DNA from 3 places in the Pontibacillus sp. ABV4_188 genome. Region 1 is predicted to be linked to each of the others. Evidence: riboswitches for the same ligand, from Rfam matches in the RefSeq annotation. Region 1 holds a riboswitch; each other region holds the start of a gene.
What was found. Region 1 has a riboswitch for cobalamin ahead of ACYX4O_RS11285 (DUF4430 domain-containing protein). Riboswitches for the same ligand answer to the same signal wherever they lie in the genome.
Positions count from the first base shown of each region.

Region 2: another riboswitch for cobalamin. It lies ahead of ACYX4O_RS16110 (acyl-CoA thioesterase); the one in region 1 lies ahead of ACYX4O_RS11285 (DUF4430 domain-containing protein).
Region 3: another riboswitch for cobalamin. It lies ahead of ACYX4O_RS03785 (ribonucleoside-diphosphate reductase subunit alpha); the one in region 1 lies ahead of ACYX4O_RS11285 (DUF4430 domain-containing protein).

Region 1 covers NZ_CM149975.1:2,194,065-2,201,081, forward strand. The annotation lists gene ACYX4O_RS11250 (YpbB family protein) at 1-194, opposite strand, end outside; gene ACYX4O_RS11255 (ferredoxin) at 402-650, shown strand; gene ACYX4O_RS11260 (helix-turn-helix transcriptional regulator) at 694-1,152, opposite strand; gene ACYX4O_RS11265 (inorganic diphosphatase) at 1,282-1,773, shown strand; gene ACYX4O_RS11270 (hypothetical protein) at 1,814-3,061, opposite strand; gene sigX (RNA polymerase sigma factor SigX) at 3,048-3,590, opposite strand; gene ACYX4O_RS11280 (ECF transporter S component) at 4,232-4,762, opposite strand; gene ACYX4O_RS11285 (DUF4430 domain-containing protein) at 4,768-5,184, opposite strand; cobalamin riboswitch at 5,366-5,550, opposite strand; gene ACYX4O_RS11290 (ATP-binding protein) at 5,636-7,017, opposite strand, start outside.
Region 2 covers NZ_CM149975.1:3,138,467-3,145,483, reverse strand. The annotation lists gene ACYX4O_RS16125 (FMN-dependent NADH-azoreductase) at 242-868, shown strand; gene glnA (type I glutamate--ammonia ligase) at 1,071-2,381, opposite strand; gene ACYX4O_RS16115 (sodium-dependent transporter) at 2,590-3,930, opposite strand; T-box leader at 3,988-4,196, opposite strand; cobalamin riboswitch at 4,391-4,572, shown strand; gene ACYX4O_RS16110 (acyl-CoA thioesterase) at 4,758-5,228, shown strand; gene ACYX4O_RS16105 (NAD(P)/FAD-dependent oxidoreductase) at 5,337-6,452, shown strand; gene ACYX4O_RS16100 (EamA family transporter) at 6,527-7,017, shown strand, end outside.
Region 3 covers NZ_CM149975.1:746,756-753,772, forward strand. The annotation lists gene dat (D-amino-acid transaminase) at 449-1,351, shown strand; gene ACYX4O_RS03775 (hypothetical protein) at 1,561-2,262, shown strand; gene ACYX4O_RS03780 (cell division protein FtsK) at 2,337-2,618, opposite strand; cobalamin riboswitch at 2,832-3,015, shown strand; gene ACYX4O_RS03785 (ribonucleoside-diphosphate reductase subunit alpha) at 3,164-5,398, shown strand; gene ACYX4O_RS03790 (ribonucleotide-diphosphate reductase subunit beta) at 5,412-6,455, shown strand; gene ACYX4O_RS03795 (nucleotidyltransferase domain-containing protein) at 6,608-7,017, shown strand, end outside.

The DNA of each region.
Region 1 (7,017 bases):
AAATTTCTTAACTCGTGCATTAATTCATCTCGAGTAATCGTACGATATATCCCAAAAAAAGTTGATAGTTGATATGCGTAAACATCTTGGAAGGTCTGTGAAGATTTCTTACCTGTTAGCATATGTAAAATTGCCGAAGCACTTCTTTCACCTTGTAATTGTTGAATGCTGTGAAGTAATAAAGTGTTAAACATGGAATCCCCTTTCTCTACCCTTCAAGAAGCTATTTGAAGGGCCACGTCAAGCTTAGTTTGCATGATGAATTCGCCGATTTTTAGTTGAAATGTTAAAAGAAGAGCTTTACAATATGTATTAGGCGAAAATGTTTCCAAATTAGGATACTTATATATGTTATAGAAGATCCATACCAGGGTCTTAAATATTTTAGGAGGGTATGTGACATGGCTAAATATACAATTGTCGACAAAGAAACATGCATAGCATGTGGTGCTTGCGGGGCTGCAGCTCCAGATATTTATGATTATGATGATGAAGGCATTGCATTTGTCATCTTAGACGATAATAAAGGTACTGCGGAGATTCCTGAGGATCTTCATGAAGATATGGAAGATGCTTTCGAAGGTTGTCCTACAGATTCCATTAAAGTAGAAGACGAACCGTTTGACGGCGATGCATTGAAATTCGAATAAACTATCTCCCTAAAAAGATCCCTTCATAAATGGAGGGATCTTTTTATATCGGATTTTCCCCTAGCTCAGCCAACTTCTGACGCGCTTCTTTAAGGTCAAAGCTGCTAAAGTACCTATAATAATCCCCATCGATTATCCTGTAATGTTGACTTAAAACATTTTGTTGTAACACGTATCCGTTATGCTCATCTACTGACGTCCACCAAACCTTACCACCAAGCGTGCGCTGTTTAGGGCGGTTTACAGATTCGTGAGCAATCGTCTCTAAAACTTCTAGAGGATCTTCTCCCAATGTATTCTGTATGACTTCGCTATCTCGAAATAAAGCAACCATAGCCACTAACGTTGTCCAACTAGCTAGAATTCTACCCTTTTCTATTTGGACAAGAGTCTTTTTAGATACACCGAGAATCAAAGACATACGCTCCTGTGTATAGCCCCTTTCGACACGGACAAGCTTAACTTTTGGGGAAAGTTGCTCAACTAAAGAATGTTGGTCCATTATCATCAGTCCTAACATACGTCGATACCTTTATTTTAACATGTTCTATGCTTTCCTTCCTAGCTAAATGTTGATATAATATAAAACTGCAAGAACATACATACTATTGTCGAATAAGGAGGCATTCATATGGCTGAAAATAAAGTTATTGATGTGTTTATTGAAATTCCAACAGGAAGTCAGAACAAATATGAATTTGATAAGGAAAAAGGTGTATTTAAACTAGACCGCGTCCTTTTCTCTTCTCAATTCTATCCTGCAGAATACGGGTATATTGATGACACGTTAGCACTAGACGGTGATCCACTTGATGCACTAGTGCTTGTTACAAACCCTACTTTCCCAGGTTGCGTAATTGAATCTCGTGTTATTGGTTTCTTGAACATGATTGATGACGGAGAAGAAGATCAGAAGTTGATCGCAGTTCCTACAGAGGATCCACGCTTCAAGGATGTTCATACACTAGATGATATACCTCAGCATAAATTAAAAGAAATCTCCCACTTCTTCCAAACGTATAAAGATCTACAAGGTAAGAAAACAGAGATCGGAGAATACGAAGGTGTAGAAGCAGCTAACAAACTAATCGATGAGTGCTTAGCACGTTTTGAAGAAAAATAAATAATGAAAAAAAGCTCGCCTATTGGCGAGCTTTTTTATTCTATGGTGAACTCTGCTGTAAAGGCATAGGATTAACACTATAGGGAACAGAAATGGGTTTTGTTACATCATAATCCCCCACCTCCGGATCAGGAAGGTTGTTGAACTTAATTTGAGTAAAGCCAAATTGCTTAGCTGTCATGAGAATAGATTCAATCATTGTGATCAGCTGTTGGTCCCCTTCAATAGTGTTAGTGACATTAAAATTAACTTTAAGAAGTTCACCATCATGTTTTACGTCTTTAATATCCACCGCTTTTGGAATAGTTCCTTCAACTGTGAAGGCTGGCTCATCAACTTTAAGTTCATTTAAAGCTTCTTCTACCGTTAAGCCCTGAGTGATAGGGATGGAAATAAATAGTTTCGGACCATTTGGTGGAGTGTATAACTTGTAGAGAAATTTACCAGAAATATCAATTTCTTTTAACACCGCATTGTTACCAAGATTAACTCCTGGTTCACCATCTGTTGCAAGTTTAATAGTAGTCACATCAAGTGGGTTAAACATTTCTTTAAGAGACATTATAAAAATATTCTCTTGTGTAGAGGATTCTGGAAAATCATAATCGACAGGGAAATTTACCACAACGATCCCTTCCTCTTCGTTTATATCAAATGAAACAGATGAAAACTGATACTTTCTCACACTCCAAACTTCTTCTTCAAATGCATGAAGAGAATTGTACAATTGGTCAATGCTATTGACTTGTTGTGCTACAGAGAATGTAATTGGAACAACGTATTGACCTTGCAGATCTCCAAACGCCGCAATCGCATGGTGTTCTGCCTCATTTTCTTTCACAACTCTCGATATTAGAGAAGATTCCTTAGACATAGTATCATGGAAATTCGCTTCCGCCTTTTCAGATGAAGAACTTTCTTCTTGTGCATCTTCCTGTCCATTAGTGACTGATGGACGATCCATCTCATTATTATTTTGATCATTAGATTCTGCTTGGTCTTTGCTTAGTTCTGCTGTTTCATCAGAAGATGATGTATCATAAGCTTGCTGTTGGGTCATAGTGGGTAAAGCAGCGATGAAAAATAGAATGATCGCTGCTACTGAGGCAAGCCCTATGCCCCATCTAGTAGCCATTTTCTTTCGCTTAAATCCTCTTTGCAACTCTTTATTTCGCTTGTCAGAGATTTTACGATACAGCTCCTCAGAGTTTTGGCGGTCTTCTACATCAGGCATACTTTTCAGGAGATCTTTTATGGAGTCACTATTGTGATTTTTATTTCGTTTCACTTCTGATCCCCTCCTCGTCTTCCTCATTCATATAAGTTTGAAGTGCTTTCATACCTCTATGTTGTGTCGTTTTCACTTTACTTACAGTCATCCCTAAAATTTCAGCAGTCTCCTGTATAGACATAGACTGAATATACCTCAATATAATTATTGTCTTTTGATCTCTCGTACACCTTTCTAAACAATGGTACATCTTTTGAATTTCTTCATTCTGCAACGCAATTTCTTCAGGGATGGGCTGATCATCTTGTATTAAATGACCATGCTCCCCCCAGTCAAAGAAATCCATGATCCGATTCCTTTTTCGCTTTTGTTTACGAAAGAAATCGATTGTAACATGACGGGCTATCGAAAACATCCATGTTTTTTCACTACTATCCCCTTTAAATCGATCATAAGAATTCATGACTTTAATATATACTTCTTGAACGAGATCTTCAGCTTGCTCCCGATTCTTTACCATGTAGAATATAAATTGAAAAACATCTTTATGATATTTCTCATAAAGATCTTGAAATACGGAATCCATTCGTCAACCTCCCGTTCATAACATTAGTCGAAAAAATATGTAAAACGTTTCACTCGTTTCATACTATAAATTATTTCCAAGCGTTTGAATAGACCATTTCCTACCAAAATCAAATAATATCTAGTGTATGTTAAATAGTATAGCTACTATCACAACCCTTCTATATAAGGGACTTATGTGGAAGGATTAGAGTTGGATATTTCAGCAGGAAAGGTCCGCCTGCGTTTATGAGTGCTTGGGCTTGCTCGGGGACTACTCGCTTTCCTGCGGGGAGCTGGGAAGCCTCCTCATTCGCTTCGCTCTCTGCGGGGTCTTCCCTAGGCTCCTTTTCCCGCGGGAGTCTCGCAGTCCCCGAGCAAGCCCTGGCTGAAAAAATGAATGGCCCCGCATTTCACAACAGAAGGTCTGGAGTCGCTCTAAATGGCATGTTTTCGTTTATCCTTATATGGCAAAGGCGGGCCTGGAAACTGCGAGACTCCCGTGAGGAGGCTCACCAGCTCCCCACAGGAAAGCGAGTGGTTTCCAGGCACACCTTACGCTCAACTAAAGCTAACGGAAACATTCTCTCAGCTTCAAGTCTTCATGATTACTAACTTTATCTTGAAAAAGTCTAATACAATCAACTACAAAAAACACCCCAATCAGTTCATTGACTGATTGGGGTGTTTAAAAGAATGTATATTTTTACTTTCATATTGTTTAAACAAACGAGACAATACTGGATAGAGTACAACCATGAATACAACATTACCAACAGCATGATACGTGTCAAACGGGAGGCTGCTTAGCCAATAGGCAAAGAAATGATTGCCTACTTGACCGTATGTAACTGCCATCATAAATCCAAAGAAGTAACCACTTACACCAGCAAATATAGCATATACATACATCGGCACGACATGCCTATACTTTCCTAACCAGCCTGCTAGGAGGCCAATTAATGACCAGCTTACTATTTGAGGTAAGGTCCATATCCCCATGCCTAACAACATATTTGATAATATCGTAGTCACCACAGCTAGCACCACAGAATAGAAGGGACCTAACCAAATACCACAAATAATTATAATCGCTGTGACAGGCTGAACGTTTGGGTAAAAACTAAATAAGAATCTTCCAACGGTGGCAAGTGCAGCAAGCAATGAGATTAATGTTAGTTTATATAAGTTCATCGCTGTTACTCCCAGCTGTGAAAGTCAAATGAAACAGCATCTCCAGATTCTAACGTATATTCCTTTGCTCCGACCATAGCTTCTTCTCCATTAACGGAATAAAACCATGCTTTCTGCTCTCCATCTTTAGGAGCTACACCTTCAATTGAAGTAATGAAGCCTCCATTACTTCCCGTCTCTATATCAAAATTTTCTTTCATTACTTCCATTACAGTTGCTCCGTCTTCAATCTCAATTTCTTTTTCAGCTATAGCTTCTTCCCCGTTATCTGTTGTAATTTCCACTGTTACAAGCTGTTCTTGCTGTTCCTGTGTAGATGGACTACTTTCCCCACTATTTGCATCCTCTGTTGACTGACCACAGGCAGCAAGTCCTCCTAATACAAATATAGTCGCCATTATCATTTTCATTATTTGTTTCATTTCATCCAACCTCTCCATAAAATATGTAGTTGTTTCGTTGCATTACGAAGAGACGAAACGAAGACAGACCTTTTGTTACGAAAAAAGACCCTTCCTTTTAATGGAAGAGTCTTTGAGCATGACGGATCTCGTTAAAAAACAATGACAAGATAGGTCTCTCAAACGCTCAATCCTCGAAGCTTTGAAACGGTTAACCATGGCAGGTCTACTGACTTGTGTATCGATCTACTCGAGAGCCTTCCCTTATAATTATATAAAGTGGCATTTCCCTTTCGTCCACACGTACAGTTGCGAGGACAGTTCTGGATTCCAACCAGATTCCCTTTTCAGTTCTCATATGAGAGCACCATAGTTAAATTATGAAATTATATTATGTTTGTATCGTAGCATAGTTACTTTAGAAAAGGAAGTACTTATCTCTAGATGGTTTCATAGGAAACAAGATTGTTCGTCATGATTCGCAATCATTTGGAAGCTTGAACAAGAAGGTTGTTCCTTCTCCTTGCTTACTATGCACAGAAATGGAACCTTTATGAGCTTCTACTATATTTTTAGCAATAGCGAGCCCTAACCCGGTTCCTGACTTACCTCCTCCACTTCTCTTGCGTGACTTGTCTGCCTTATAGAAACGCTCGAACACAAATGGTAAATCTTCATCTGCTATCCCAATACCCTGATCGTGTATGGAGAATTGAACAGCATCTTCTTCCGTTACTCTGACAAAAACTTGTTTATCTTGTTCTGTGTGTCGAATAGCATTATCAAGCAAGTTGGTCAGTACCTGCTCGATACGGTCGTAGTCTAAATACACTTGCTGCAGGTTATTATCTACTTCTACATGTATCGAGATATTCTTTTCATTTGCTAATCCTGAGAATTTCTTCACGATTCGTTCAATATAATCATGAATGTTAACAAACTCCCTATTTAGTTGAATGTGTCCCGCTTCCATTCGTGCAAGATCTAGTAATTCATTGACAAGTCTTCCAATCCTGAGAGACTCATCATAAATGATCTTGGCTAATTCATTCTTATCTTCTTTGGATTCAGCAATATCATCTACAATGGCTTCACTATAGCCTTGTAACATAGAAATAGGCGTTCTGAGCTCATGAGAGACATTAGCAATAAAGTCTTTACGAAGTTTATCCAACCTTCGTTCTTCTGTCATGTCCCGAATTACCGCAACAGCCCCTCTCACATATGTTTTATCGTATAGAGGAGTCATGATTACTACGAAACTACGCCCTTGAACCACTAGCTCTGTCATGATTTCTTTCTCTTTTGTAATAACTTCTTGAAGCATATCTTGTAGTTCACCTGGTAAAAGATCGTGATTGGGCAATCCATTTTCATGTTCATAAAACCAAGCATCTATAAACTGATCAGCAGGAGGGTTAGTGACTAACATATGCCCTTTTCGATTTAGAGTAATAACACCATCAGCCATAGACCGAAGAATTCCTGATAACTGCTCTTTCTCTTGATTTAATGCATTTATATGAAACTTCAACTGTCTCCCCATACGATTAAATGCCATGGCCAGTTCACCAATTTCATCATGCGTCAAGATAGGAACTTTTGTATTGAATTCCCCACGCGCTAACTCGAAAGCGCCCTCCCTCATTTTTATAAGAGGAGATGTAATTCGTGTCGATAAGAAAAACGCAAAGATCGTTGTTAAAATAATCGCTATCCCAGCACCCAAGAAAATAATCTTAGTCGTTTGGGAAGTTGTTTGTTCAACAAAAGCAAGGGATTGATAGACGAAAATACCAGAACCTTGCTCAGCAAGAGGGATTCCTACAATCATGACATGTGTTTCAGTATCAG
Region 2 (7,017 bases), 940 kb from region 1:
CTTTCTTTTTTATGTTTTAAATGTATTACATCGGTTACTGAGTAAGTAGTGTGATTTATCTCAAAATATTAATAATTAAAGGAAGGGTGAAGATAACAAATTGATGCAGATGCCTTGCGGAAAAAAGAAAAAAATATTATAATTAATCTCGAATTGAAGATACTCAGTTTCGAAATAAATACTAGGAAAGTAGATATGGTATAAACTATGTCTACAAAAAATCTGAAAGGTGAGATTAGAATTGGCTAAAGTATTATACGTAACCGCTCATCCGCATGATGAAACAGCTTCTTTCAGTATGGGTGTAGGTAAAGAATTTATTGAAGCATACAAAGAGGCTAACCCGAATGATGAGGTCGTTCATGTTGATCTATACAAAGAAGATATTCCTCAAATAGATGCAGATATCTTCAGTGGCTGGGGGAAATTGCAATCAGGAGATCAATTGAGTGACGCTGAGCAAGCGAAAGTAGATCGCCTAGGCGAACTTAGCGATCAATTTGTTAATGCTGATAAATATGTTTTCGTAAACCCAATGTGGAACTTCTCTTTCCCACCTGTAATGAAAGCATATATTGATTCTGTAGCGGTAGCTGGGAAATCGTTTAAATATACAGAACAAGGTCCTGTTGGCCTTCTTACAGATAAGAAAGCTTTCCATATTCAAGCGAACGGTGGGGTTTATTCTGAAGGTCCTGCAGCTGGATTGGAAATGGGGCATCGCTACTTAAATGCGATTATGCAATTGTTTGGTGTACCATCCTTTGAAGGATTATTTGTAGAAGGACATGCAGCTATGCCTGAAAAAGCAGAAGAAATTAAAGCAAATGCAATTGCTAGAGCAAAAGATGCAGCGCAAACGTTCTAATTAAACATAAAAAGGAGACGATCTCAAGATCGTCTCCTTTTTGTATAAGCGTCTAGCTGCAGTGCTAAGCAACTAGTAGGCTTCCCTCACCTCCGGTCGATCAGTCAACATCGATTCGCAGGGGCTCATCGTGTTTCCTTGATCTCTACTCCGGTTCAGTCCAGCCTATACGTTGCTAACCGGGCACTTGCGCTTTTGAAACTTACTTGTTCATATATTTGTCTGTTTCCCACTGACTTACTTGTAGGGAATATTCTGTCCACTCTTCTTCTTTTTCTTCAAGGTAAATGCTTGAAGTGTGGTCACCTAATGCGTTCATCAGAACTTTGTCTTTGCGAAGCGCTGTTAGTGCTTCTTTTAGGTTTGTAGGAAGGGTTGGTACGCTGTCGTCTTGTACTTCATAAAGGTTACGCGTTTCAGCCGCACCTGGATCAATTTTATTGCGGATTCCTTCAAGGCCTGCTTGAATCGTTACCGCTAGAGCAAGGTATGGGTTTGCTGTTGGGTCTGGGTTACGAACTTCAAAGCGAGTTCCTTTACCGCGAGTTGAAGGTACGCGAATCATACAACTACGGTTGGAGTGAGACCAAGCAATGCTTACAGGTGCTTCGTAACCAGGAACTAAACGTTTGTAAGAGTTGACATTTGGGTTTGTAATAGCAGCAATACCAGTAGCGTGTTTTAGGATACCACCCATGAAATGCTTCATTGTTACTGAAATACCGTCTTCATCTTTTTCATCACAGAATACGCTCTCGCCATCTTTGAATAGAGAAAGGTGACAGTGCATACCAGAACCGTTTTCTCCAGCAATTGGCTTAGGCATGAACGTAGCGTGATAGTCATGGTTTGTGGCTACGTCTTTTACAACGCTTTTGAATGTCTGAATGTTATCTGCAGCTTTTAGCATATCATCGAAACGGAAGTTGATTTCGTGCTGTCCCATAGCTACTTCGTGGTGAGAAGCTTCCATCTCAAAGCCAAATTTCTTAAGTGTGCGGACGATATCACGGCGCACTTTGTCTCCTTTATCAATTGGAGAAGCATCGAAATAACCACCACGGTCATTCATCTTCTTAATAGGGTACCCTTCGTCATTCAGTTTGAACAAGAAGAACTCTGGTTCTGGACCTACGTTTACGGTATAGCCCATTTCAGCAGCTTCTTTCATTGCTCGTTTTAGGATATAACGTGGATCACCTTCGAAAGGAGTTCCGTCGGTTGTATAAATGTCGCAAATGAATCGTGCAACAGGATCTTCATCTACTGTTGAAGGTAATACTTTAAACGTGCTTAAGTCTGGATATAGATACATATCACTTTCTTGAATATCAGAGAAACCAGAAATAGAAGAACTGTCGAACATAGCTTCGTTTTCTAGAACACTTTCAAGCTCTTCAATAGGGAGCTCAACGTTTTTTGTGTCTCCAAGCATGTCTGTGAATTCAAGTCGAATAAATTCTACGCCTTTGTCGTGAACTTCTTGCTTAATGGATTCTTTAGTAAAAGTCATTTAATACCCTCGCCTTAATAGTTTGTAGTAGATTACTAGCATTCATAGTTAGGAATGCATAACCTTTTATTTATCATGTAAGGAATTCTAACACAAAGTTAAATGTTAGGAAAGCTCACATGATGTATTTTCATTAGTTCATATTAACTGAAGCCTGTTGTAGTCGCTCTGAATAGTAAAAAAATAGATCTTTTATACTATTCAGAAATTATCCAGTTATAACATCAATCATAACGGCGATGATCAGGATAGGAGCTACATAACGTATTAAGGAATACCATACATTAAAGATCGCTCTTTTTAGGGTGCTCCCTCTCTTTAATTCTTCATAAAGGTCAGATTTCTTCATTTTTAAGGGGACAAAGATAGAGATTAACAATGCTCCTGTAGGCATTAATATATTGCTGACTGCATAATCGGCCAGATCGAAAATGGTTTTGTCCCATAGTGTTACATCTCCGAGAACGCCGAATGATAATGCGGAAGGGATACCCACAATAAAGATGGATAGACCTATGATCCACGCATATTTCTGACGTAATCTTTCATTCCCTTTTGATAGAACAGACACAATAATCTCTAGCATGGAAAAGGCAGAGGTTAAAGCGGCAAATAAGAATAAAAGTAAAAAGGCTGTAAAAAAGCCCATTCCTAAAGGCATTTGACTGAACACTGTAGGGAGAACGTTAAATAGAAGTACAGGGCCAGAGCCTGGTTCAAGTCCGAAAGAAAAGACGGCAGGGAAAATGGCCAAACCTGCTAATAAAACGATTAATATATTAATTCCTACTATTGATGAAGCTGCCTTAGGTAGACTTTGATTTTTAGGAAGATAGGAGCTGTAAGTAACCATTACAGAAACCCCTACGCTTAATGTGAAGAATGATTGTCCCATTGCTTCTAATACCGTTTGGGATGTTACTTTTGAGAAATCTGGTTGAAGGAGGAAAGCAATTCCTTCTCCTGCACCTTCTAAAGTTAAAGATCTTGCCACTAATATTAAGAATAATACGAATAGAGCAGGCATCATGATACGACTAGCTTTCTCAATTCCCTTTTGAACTCCTCTTGAAACAACAAGTATTGTAATTAAAATAAATAAGAGCTGGACGCTAATGCTAAGTAGAGGATTCGATATCGTTTGACCAAACACTTCTCCATATTGAGGTGAAGAAAGTCCTGACATACCTCCGGTTATAGTCTTCAATAGATAAATAACAATCCATCCGCCAACGACGCTATAAAAAGATAATAGAATAAAAGAAGTGACCATCCCTAATATCCCAACGTAGTGCCACTTTGTACCTTTCGCGATGGTGCGATAAGAGTCAACGGCGTTATTTTGCGCTGTACGTCCTATGGAAAACTCCGCCAACAATAATGGTAATCCTAATAAAATCGTAAAAGCGATAAAAGTGATGAAAAAAGCCCCTCCGCCGTTTTGTCCTGCAATATAGGGGAATTTCCATATAGCTCCAAGTCCTATTGCGGACCCGGCTGCTGCTAAAATAAATCCAATCTTTGAAGACCATTGTTCTTGCTGACTCATTCTCATCTTCCTCTCAAACGTATAATTTTATAAAACAAAAAAGTCGCCCCTACAAAATGTAGGGGCGACTTTTATCGCGGTACCACCCTAGTTATGAAACGAATGTTTCATGACTTTACACGTATAACGGTCGTCACCGTCCATGGCTCACGCATAGAAGCTCTAGAAATGAAATTCGCTCTCTCTGTTTGTACCGATTTCACACCACTCATCAGCTCTCTGAGACAGGGACAGAGGAGTTACTTACTTTCCTTCAAAGCAATTCGTTCATATTATGTTATTCAATTTTTATCATGAACATGAGGGGGTGTCAATAACCATTTTAAAGTATATTGCGATTGGAAAAAAGTTCAGGGCGCAATGAATACTTCTAATATTTTTAGAATGAGATAGAAAAGGGCAAGTATACGCCGGTAATCTGATGGATTTTTCATATGTATTTTATGGTATAATGGGGAAAATTGAATACGCGCTTTATGGTGACAGAAAAGTTGAAAAGGGAAGCTGGTGAAAGTCCAGCACGGTTCCCGCCACTGTAATGATGAGATGCTTCAGATTATCCACTGATTTTTTGTGAGGTCGGGAAGGGCTGAAGAGTTGTTGAATCAAAGTCAGGAGACCTGCCATAAAGCAAGGTAATTAATCCTACGGGTAATAGGAGGATGTGACATTAAGTTAAACTCAGATAATTTCTGAGTTTATTTGAGCGTTTTTTATACATCTTCTTTATAGAAGGTGTTTTTTTATTCTCAAATTCATCCGTTGAAATAATGTGTAGGATCTCCATGTGTGTTCTTTTTACTGATGTTACAGGGGAGGAGTTATGGATGAAAGCAAGAACAGTTAGTCACTCAAGGATTATCCAAACGAGGTTGGTGTTACCACCAGATACGAATCACCTAGACACTATTTTTGGAGGAAAGATTTTAGCGTATATTGATGAGGTTGCTGCCCTTACTGCTATGAAACATTCTAATTGTGCTGTAGTAACAGCGTCTATTGATTCTGTAGACTTTCTTTCATCAGCAAAGGTAGGGGATTCGCTTTCTTTAGAAGCATGCGTAACCTACACAGGGAATTCGTCTATGGAGGTCTATGTTAAGGTTAAAGCACACAATCTACTTAAGAACGAAGAAACCTTAACGACAGAATCGTTTTTGACCATGGTTGCTGTTAATGGTGACGGAAAGCCTGTTTTAGTTCCACCTATCTTGGCTGAAACCCAGGAAGAGAAACGGTTATACGAAACGGCACCTGCTCGGAAAGAGAATCGGAAAAAGCGGTCAGCTATTCGTTAATCATTTCATAAATTACCCGGGAAATATGTCGATTGGTGGGAAATTGAGTCTGAGGTTATTATCTTGTAAAATGACAGCGTACAAAGAAATGAAGGAATAGGTGTTATTATGAAGTCATATATAGTAGTTGGTTCGGGTATTATGGGGGCTTCCACTGCTTATCATTTAGCTAAAAAAGGAGTCCCGGTGACGGTGGTTGATCGCCAAGACGCAGGCCAGGCTACAGATGCTGCAGCAGGTATGGTTTGTCCCTGGCTTTCTCAGCGAAGGAACAAAGCTTGGTATCAGCTAGTGAAAAATGGTGCTCGGTATTACCCTGAATTGGTTCAGGAACTTGAAAGAGATGGGCAAACAGAAACAGGATATAAGCGTGTGGGTGCACTAAAGCTTCATACGGAAGATGCAAAGCTTGATAAAATCGTTGCGCTCGCTGAAAAACGTCGCGAGGATGCACCAGAAATAGGAGAAATTAAGAAATTGACTCATGAGGAGACGAAAGCAATGTTTCCTCCTATCTCTTTAGAGTATGCAGCTGTTTATGTTAGCGGAGGAGCTCGAGTGGATGGAAGGGCGCTTAGAAACGCGTTGATAAATGGAGCGCAAAAACATGGGGCACGTATCTTGTATGGAGATGCCACTCTTTCCTTTAAAGGTGGGAGTGTAACAGGTGTCAATGTTGATGGTGATTTTTTATCTGGAGAGAAAGTGATTGTGACCGGTGGAGCCTGGTCTAAAGAAATGCTAGAGCCTCTTGGCGTCCAATTCCTAGTCTCTTCTCAAAAAGCTCAGATTGCACATCTTTCTCTACCGGAAACCAATACAAGTGAGTGGCCTGTTATTATGCCTCCTACAAATAAATATGTTCTTCCTTTTGAGGCCGGGAGGATTGTAATAGGGGCAACTCATGAAGAAAATGAAGACTTTGACATTCATGTCACAGCAGGTGGACTTCATGATATTTTCTCGCAGTTATTACCAATCGCGCCTGGTTTAAAGAGCGGAACATTTGTTGAGAGCCGTGTAGGGTTTCGCCCTTATACGCCAGGGTTTCTTCCTGTCATCGGTAATGTTCCAGGATTTGATAACCTACTTGTTGCCAACGGCTTGGGTGCTTCTGGACTAACAAGTGGTCCTTATCTTGGTTCTGAATTGGCTAACCTTGCATTAAGCCGTCCATCAGGTATTGATTTGACTCCATATGATGTCACTGGAGCAATGGAATAAAGTCTACTATTAAATGCACAACCCCATGAATGAGGTGGTTGTGCATCTTTTAGTTAAGGAAGGTGTAGTAAGCAATGCGGTATATCATCGCTGTTTTTATTGGAGCATGTTCGTATGGAGTGTTATCAACGTTAGTAAAGCTTGCATATAGAACCGGTGCAGACACATCGCTAGTTACTGTGGGACAATTCCTAATTGGTTGGTCCGTTTTATTCGTATGTGTTTTCTTTACGAAAAGGAAACAAAAAATCGGACTAAAAGATAAAATCAAACTTATGCTTGCAGGTATACCTACAGGCTTGGTTGGTGTGTTTTATTACCTCTCTCTAGTTACTACAGAAGCATCGCTCGCCATCATTTTACTTTTTCAGTTTGTTTGGATTGGATTTTTACTAGAATTCTTGCTCTATAGGAAGATTCCTGATAAGGTCACGACCTTTAGTGTGCTCATTTTAATGATTGGAACGATTTTAGCGAGCGGAGTAATAAGCGGAGAGAGTGCAGGAGTGAGTGTGATTGGGATTATATATGGTTTACTGGCGGCGGTTTCTTTTGCTTTATTTAT
Region 3 (7,017 bases), 1.4 Mb from region 1:
TTAATTTTTCGAATTAATGACTCAAGAGGGGAAAAGAACAGCTCAAGTCCCATTCATAACGGCTCAAGTGGTGAGGGAGTGGCTCAAGAAGAGAGAGGGACGGCTCGAGTTAGAGAAATAACGGCTCAAGTAGGCGGAGCACATGATTGGAGATCAGCGGACCGGCTCATGTTTCGATAAAAGGGCTCAAGATCGTGGGCGACCGGCTCAAGCTGGGAGAGCTCCTATCCCAGCTTGAGCTCTCCACTTGCTAAAACCATCTCATACCCATGATTAAAGAATATCCGAAAAAAGATTACATTACAGAACCCTAACAATTAGAGCATAACTGTACACAATGTTGCGACAATTTGATACACTATATCGAACCGGAATTTTATAATGGGATAGGTGAAACTAGTCGTTGTCCCTTTAAGTAGAGTAACCTAACGAGATGAGGTGGTTCAAAATGAGTATAAAGCCATATTTGTTAACGGATCAGGGGTTTGTGAATCGCGATGAGCTTTATTATCCGTTTGAAGAACGGGGGCTTCAGTTTGGTGATGGTGTTTATGAAGTTATTCGAATTTATAACGGAAACTATTACTTAATTAAAGAGCACGTAGAGCGATTGTTCCGTTCGGCAAAGGCAATCAAGATTAATGTGCCTTACTCGAAAGAAGAAATGTATGAGAAATTAGATGAACTTCTTACAAAAAACAGTGTTGAAACTGATGCCAAAGTATATTTACAATTAACGCGAGGATCAGCTCCTCGTGATCACGCTTTCCCTAAAGATGTTCAGGCGAATTTGTATGCGTATGTGCAGGATCTTCCTAGGAAAGTGGAATCTTTGCAAAACGGTGTGACTACCATCACGCAGCCAGACGTTCGGTGGGATTATTGCTATATTAAAAGTTTAAATCTGTTACCAAACGTTATGGCTAAGCAAGAAGCGACTGAAAAGGGTGCATTTGAAGCCATACTCCACCGGAATAAAAAAGTAACAGAGGGTAGCTCTTCAAATGTATATCTCGTCAAAGATGGAATTGTCTACACGCATCCTGCAACAGAAAATATTCTGCATGGGTGTGTACGTATGCGTGTTGTAGCGTTGACGACTCAACTGGGCTTTCCGTTTATTCAGGCGGCATTTAGTTTAGAGGACATCGCGGAGGCTGATGAATTATTTATTACGAGCAGTACCGCAGAAATAATGCCTGTCGTTAAGGTAGACGATATTCAAGTTGGAACGGGTAAGCCAGGACCTGTAACACAGCAACTTCAACAAGCTTATGAAAAAGACGCTAAAATTCCTCAATCAAATTCAATCTTTCCTCCCGCAGCAGAAGAACGCCCTGTGTCCGGATAGATGAAAAGCATGGTCCCAGTCATTATTGGGACCATGCTTTTTTTGTATAGAATGAATGCCTCTTCTGCACTACGCTTTAGTCAGATGTTAAATACTAGTGAAAATGTATGGATGTTACTCTCCGTTCTTACATACACTGTACTAGTTGTCCATTTTGTACTTCTTGAGTGGAAGTATATATACACATACGAGAGGGGAGAACACGCATCATGAATGCACTAGTACTTAAATTGTTTAACCTGGCTAGTTTTGTTTATTTAATTGTCACTTCGGTTTTCATTGCGGACTTTATGGGTGGGGACATGGAACAAGTCTATGTTATGCCCGCGCCGTATGCCTTTTCGATTTGGGGACTTATTTACTTGTTGCTGCTATGGTTTGTTGTGAAATCTTTTTTTGCAGACGAAGAATTGGATCGAGTCGTGAAGGGCATTGGTCTTTGGTTTCCGATTAGTATGATCTTATCGGGGACATCAGTCGTAGTGGGTACAAACCCTTCGATCCTGTTTATTGCCTTGTCACTACTTACGCTTTGTGTGGTGTATACGATTATTCAAGGGTTAGGTTTATCATCGACTCAATATCGCATTCCCTTCTCAATCTATTTAGGGTGGACATCAATCGCGACCATTGTTGCAGCTTTTGTAGCGGTAAAAGGGAATGGAATTGAGGAGATCCTTTCTATCGGGGAGCTTGGGTGGGCAGTCATTATGCTCACAGCCGGAGGCCTCATTGCACTGGCTTTTCACTTTTTGCAAAAAGATTACTTGTTTCCTCTCGTTTTTGTTTGGGGGTACGTGGCGGTCTATCAATATCAAGACAGTGCTCTTATTAAATTTATTACGGGTGGATTTGCGGCTCTATTGTTGATTGTTCTTTGTGTGAACTGGTTTAAAACAAAAGGGAAATAAAACCCAAAAAACCTGCCCTATATGGAGCAGGTTTTTTGATGTGAAGAATAACTGAATTTATTGTTATGTAGGATCTATATCATAGGCTGGGTGTATTTGAAAATGTGGAGGACGATGCCGATCGTACTTAAGGCAACCCCTATAAAGAATGGCCATGGGTTATCGTGTTTTTGGCGGTCAAACGTGCGGACTGTAATGATGCTATATACTAACGCGGCAATAGGAATAGAGATATAAAATGAGCCAAATAAAAAGCCAATCCCTCCAAAAAACATGGCCAGAATACCCAAGTGGTTTTGTTGTGGGAGACTTTCTAAGTACTCTTGTTCTTCTGGTGAAAGATCTTTCTGAACCACAGGTTTTCTAGGTCTGTAAAGCAAATGTAACGACCTCCCTTAATCCAATTGCTTTTTCTCATTATATGTGAAGGGGAGTTTATTTGTAAAAGATTTTGAAAATAAACGATTACTACTAATCTACATAAACTTCAAGACTTGATTTTATAAAAGAAATCTATTACGATATACACAAGATATATGATTAAAAATTAATAAAACACTATATATTGATATATGAGCGAGTTGCAAGGTGCCTATTCAAGGCTTGAAAGGGAATCTGGTGAAAGCCCAGAACTGTCCCCGCAACTGTAAGTGTGGACGAAATGAGACATTCCACTGTGCGAAATATGCATGGGAAGGGCTCAGAGTAGGACGATGCACGAGTCAGGAGACCTGCCTGCCCTCGCTAAAAGTTTCTTTTTCTTCGGGGATTGAGAAGATGAAACGATAGCCTCAGCCGGATGAGCCTGACGTTGGTTCATCTTGTTGTCCTGTCGTTTGATCCGTTTCTCTTTCCCAAATGGAAGAGGAACGGGTTTTTTTATTTTAGAGGAGGTTATCACATGACAATCGTTCAAAAAAGTACGGGGATTTACGCTGTTTTAGAAGAGGCGCATAAAGAGTATCCACATCTTGAAGTAGAGAGATTAGGTAGGCTTGCCGATCAGTTGATCCAAACCAAAAGGATTGAATCCTATCATCAACTTTACAACGAGTTGATCTTAAAAGGGTTGGACCAAATGGATGAAGAAGAGCCGGATTGGACATTTGTATGTGCGCGAATTTATGCTCACTATTTGTATGAACAAGCTGCTCTTCATCGCCACCATACAAAGGAAGAAGACTATCCCGACTTTTATTCTCTTATTCAGTCGCTACATACAAAAGGTATTTACAGTGAACGTCTGTTAACAAGTTATACGAAAGAAGAGGTTGAACAATTAGGAAGTGAAATCGTTCCAGAGCGTGACACGTTCTTCACCTACATTGGGTTGAAAACACTGGCCGACCGGTACTTGGCAACAGATCATGATGGGCGCTTATACGAGCTTCCACAAGAACGATTTATGATTATTGCGATGACGCTCATGGCGGAAGAAGATACGAATCACCGTCTTCCTCTTGTAAAAGAAGCCTATTGGGCGCTCAGTCATTTGTATATGACCGTGGCGACACCGACGCTTGCTAACGCAGGGAAAAGCTACGGGCAGTTATCGAGTTGCTTTATAGATACAGTCGATGATAGTTTGCAAGGCATATTTGACAGTAATACAGACATTGCCAATCTATCGAAAAGTGGAGGAGGACTAGGTGTTTACCTCGGAAAAATTCGCTCTCGAGGCAGTGATATTAAAGGCTTTAAAGGTGTAAGTTCGGGTGTAATCCCTTGGATGAAGCAGCTGAATAATACGGCCGTAAGTGTCGATCAGCTTGGACAACGCCAGGGTGCCATTGCTGTGTACTTAGATATCTGGCACCGTGATATCTTCTCTTTCCTAGATGCCAAGTTGAATAACGGGGACGACCGTCAGCGTACCCACGATTTATTTACGGGCGTCACATTACCCGATTTATTTATGGAGGCGGTAGAGAACCGGGAAGATTGGTATTTGTTCGACCCTCATGAAGTACGGACGGTGATGGGCTATAGTTTAGAAGACTATTATGATGAAAAAGAAGGTGATGGCAGCTTTCGAGAGAAGTATTGGGATTGTGTGAATGAACCTCGTTTAGAGAAAAAGAAGGTTCCGGCAATCGACATTATGAAACGGATTATGGTCTCACAGCTCGAAACAGGTACACCGTTTATGTTTTACCGTGATGAAGTGAACCGTAAGAATGCCAATAGCCATAAAGGAATGGTGTACTGCACGAATCTATGTACGGAAATTACGCAAAATCAAAGTGCAACAACGGTGAAAGAGCACTACACGGAGGATGGTCAAATTATCACTGTGAAAGATGCTGGGGATTTTGTTGTCTGTAATCTATCGAGTATTAACCTTGGTAAATCTGTCCCAGATGAGGCACTTGAACGCTTGATCCCGATTCAGGTGCGTATGCTCGATAACGTCATCGAGCTGAACAACATCCCTGTCTTACAAGCACAGCTCACGAATCAGCGCTATCGGGGGATTGGACTTGGAACCTTCGGATGGCATCACCTTCTCGCTGTACAAGGGATTCGCTGGGAGTCAGAAGAGGCTGTTCAGTACGCTGACTCGTTATATGAAAAGATTGCGTATCTTACCATTCAAGCCAGTCATGAGCTGGCGCGAGAGAAAGGGGCTTATCCTTACTTTGAAGGGTCGAAGTGGCAAACGGGCGATTACTTTACGGAGCGAGGGTATGACAATGAAGAATGGACGGCTTTAAAGGATGGGGTTCAACAAGATGGCGTACGAAATGGGTATCTGATGGCGGTTGCGCCAAACTCCTCGACTTCTTTAATTGCGGGTAGTACAGCGAGTATTGATCCAATCTTCCAGAAATTTTACTCGGAAGAAAAGAAAGATTATAAGATTCCCGTCACGGCACCTGACTTAACACCGACTACTTATTGGTTTTATAAATCTGCGTACGAAATCGATCAGAAATGGAGCATTCGTCAAAACGCTGCCCGACAGCGTCATATTGACCAATCGATTTCGTTTAATATGTACGTGAAGAACACAGTTCAAGCGAAGGAGCTACTAGACATGCATCTAACAGCTTGGAGAGAGAAATGTAAAACGACGTATTATATGCGTTCGACAAGTACAGAGGATCTTGAAGACTGTGAAAGCTGTTCATCTTAAGGAGGGAAAAAGCATGAAGACTCAATTACAGAAGAGAAACCTATATGACATTGATGCTCCCAATCGTTCAACGGGCATTATAAACGGGAGAAGTTCAAACGTATTAAACTGGGATGATGTACGATTCAGCTGGGCCTATCCAATGTATAAAAATATGCTAGCAAATTTCTGGATCCCAAATGAAATCAATATGGCGAACGACCTGAGGCAATGGGACGAACTGAGTGATCAAGAGCAGGATACGTTCAAGAAGATTATTGGACTTCTAGCCTTTTTGGATTCGATTCAGACTGATTACAGCGGGAAAGTAGCTGATTATTTAACAGACTCCAGTTTAACAGCTCTTATGCAGGTGCTCTCCTTTCAGGAAGTTGTTCATAATCAATCCTATTCCTATGTATTATCTTCACTTGTTGATAAGCAAGAACAAGATGCCATCTTTGAATACTGGAAGCATGATGAAGTCCTGCTAGAAAGAAATGCATTCATTGCAGAAGGGTACAGAGACTTTGTCGAAGAGGAATCGGTTGAGTCATTCTTAAAGTCGATTGTGTATGACGTGGTATTAGAAGGCCTGTTCTTCTATGCAGGGTTCGCTTTCTTTTATAATTTAGCTCGTAATCAAAAGATGGTTTCAACGAGTACGATGATTAATTATATTAACCGAGATGAACAGATCCACGTTAATTTATTTGAGCATATATTTAAAGAAGTGATCGCTGAAAATCCTGAATATAATACCGGTGAATTGATGCAGTTTGTGACGGATACATTTAAAGAAGCTGCCGACCTTGAAATTAAATGGGGGCGCTACATTATCGGTGATGACTTTGAAGGTTTATCGATGCAAGAAGTTGAGGACTATATCAAATTCATGGCCAATAAACGGTGCAAAGAACTCGGTGCCGAGAAACCATTTGATGGCTATTCCAAAAATCCTCTTAAATGGATAAAAGCCTATCAAGACGTCAACAGCGGAAAATCAGACTTCTTCGAACAGAAATCACGCCAGTACACCAAAGTTCACTACCAAGACAACGGATTCGATGACCTCTAACATGGTACACTAAACCATAACAAACAAAACCGTGCCAGACATCCTTTAGCAGAATAAAGGGTGTCTGGCACGCGCTGTTGCTTTAGAGCGATGAAGGGTGTCTGGCACCCTTTCACTCTTTAGTGTTGTGCAGTGATGAGGGGGATGTTTATATGGTGGATGAAAAGTTAAGGGAGATTGAGAGGGAGTATGGGGTGAAGGTGTTGTACGCGTGTGAGGCGGGTAGCCGGGCGTATGGGCTTCAGAACGAAGCGAGTGATTATGATGTGCGATTTATTTATGTACATCCGCTTAATTGGTATGTATCTATTGATCAGAAGCGCGACGTCATTGAAAAGCCGATATCAGAGCAATTGGATGTCAGCGGGTGGGAATTACGAAAGGCGCTCAACCTACTCAGAAAGTCAAATCCTTCGGTTCTTGAGTGGCTTCATTCTGACGTTGTTTATGAGGAGGATGGAGCGTTTATGAATGCATTAAGGGACATCACTCAGAAAGCGTTCAACCAGGTATCTGTTCTGCACCATTATCACAAGATGGCAAAGCGGAATTTGAAAGAACT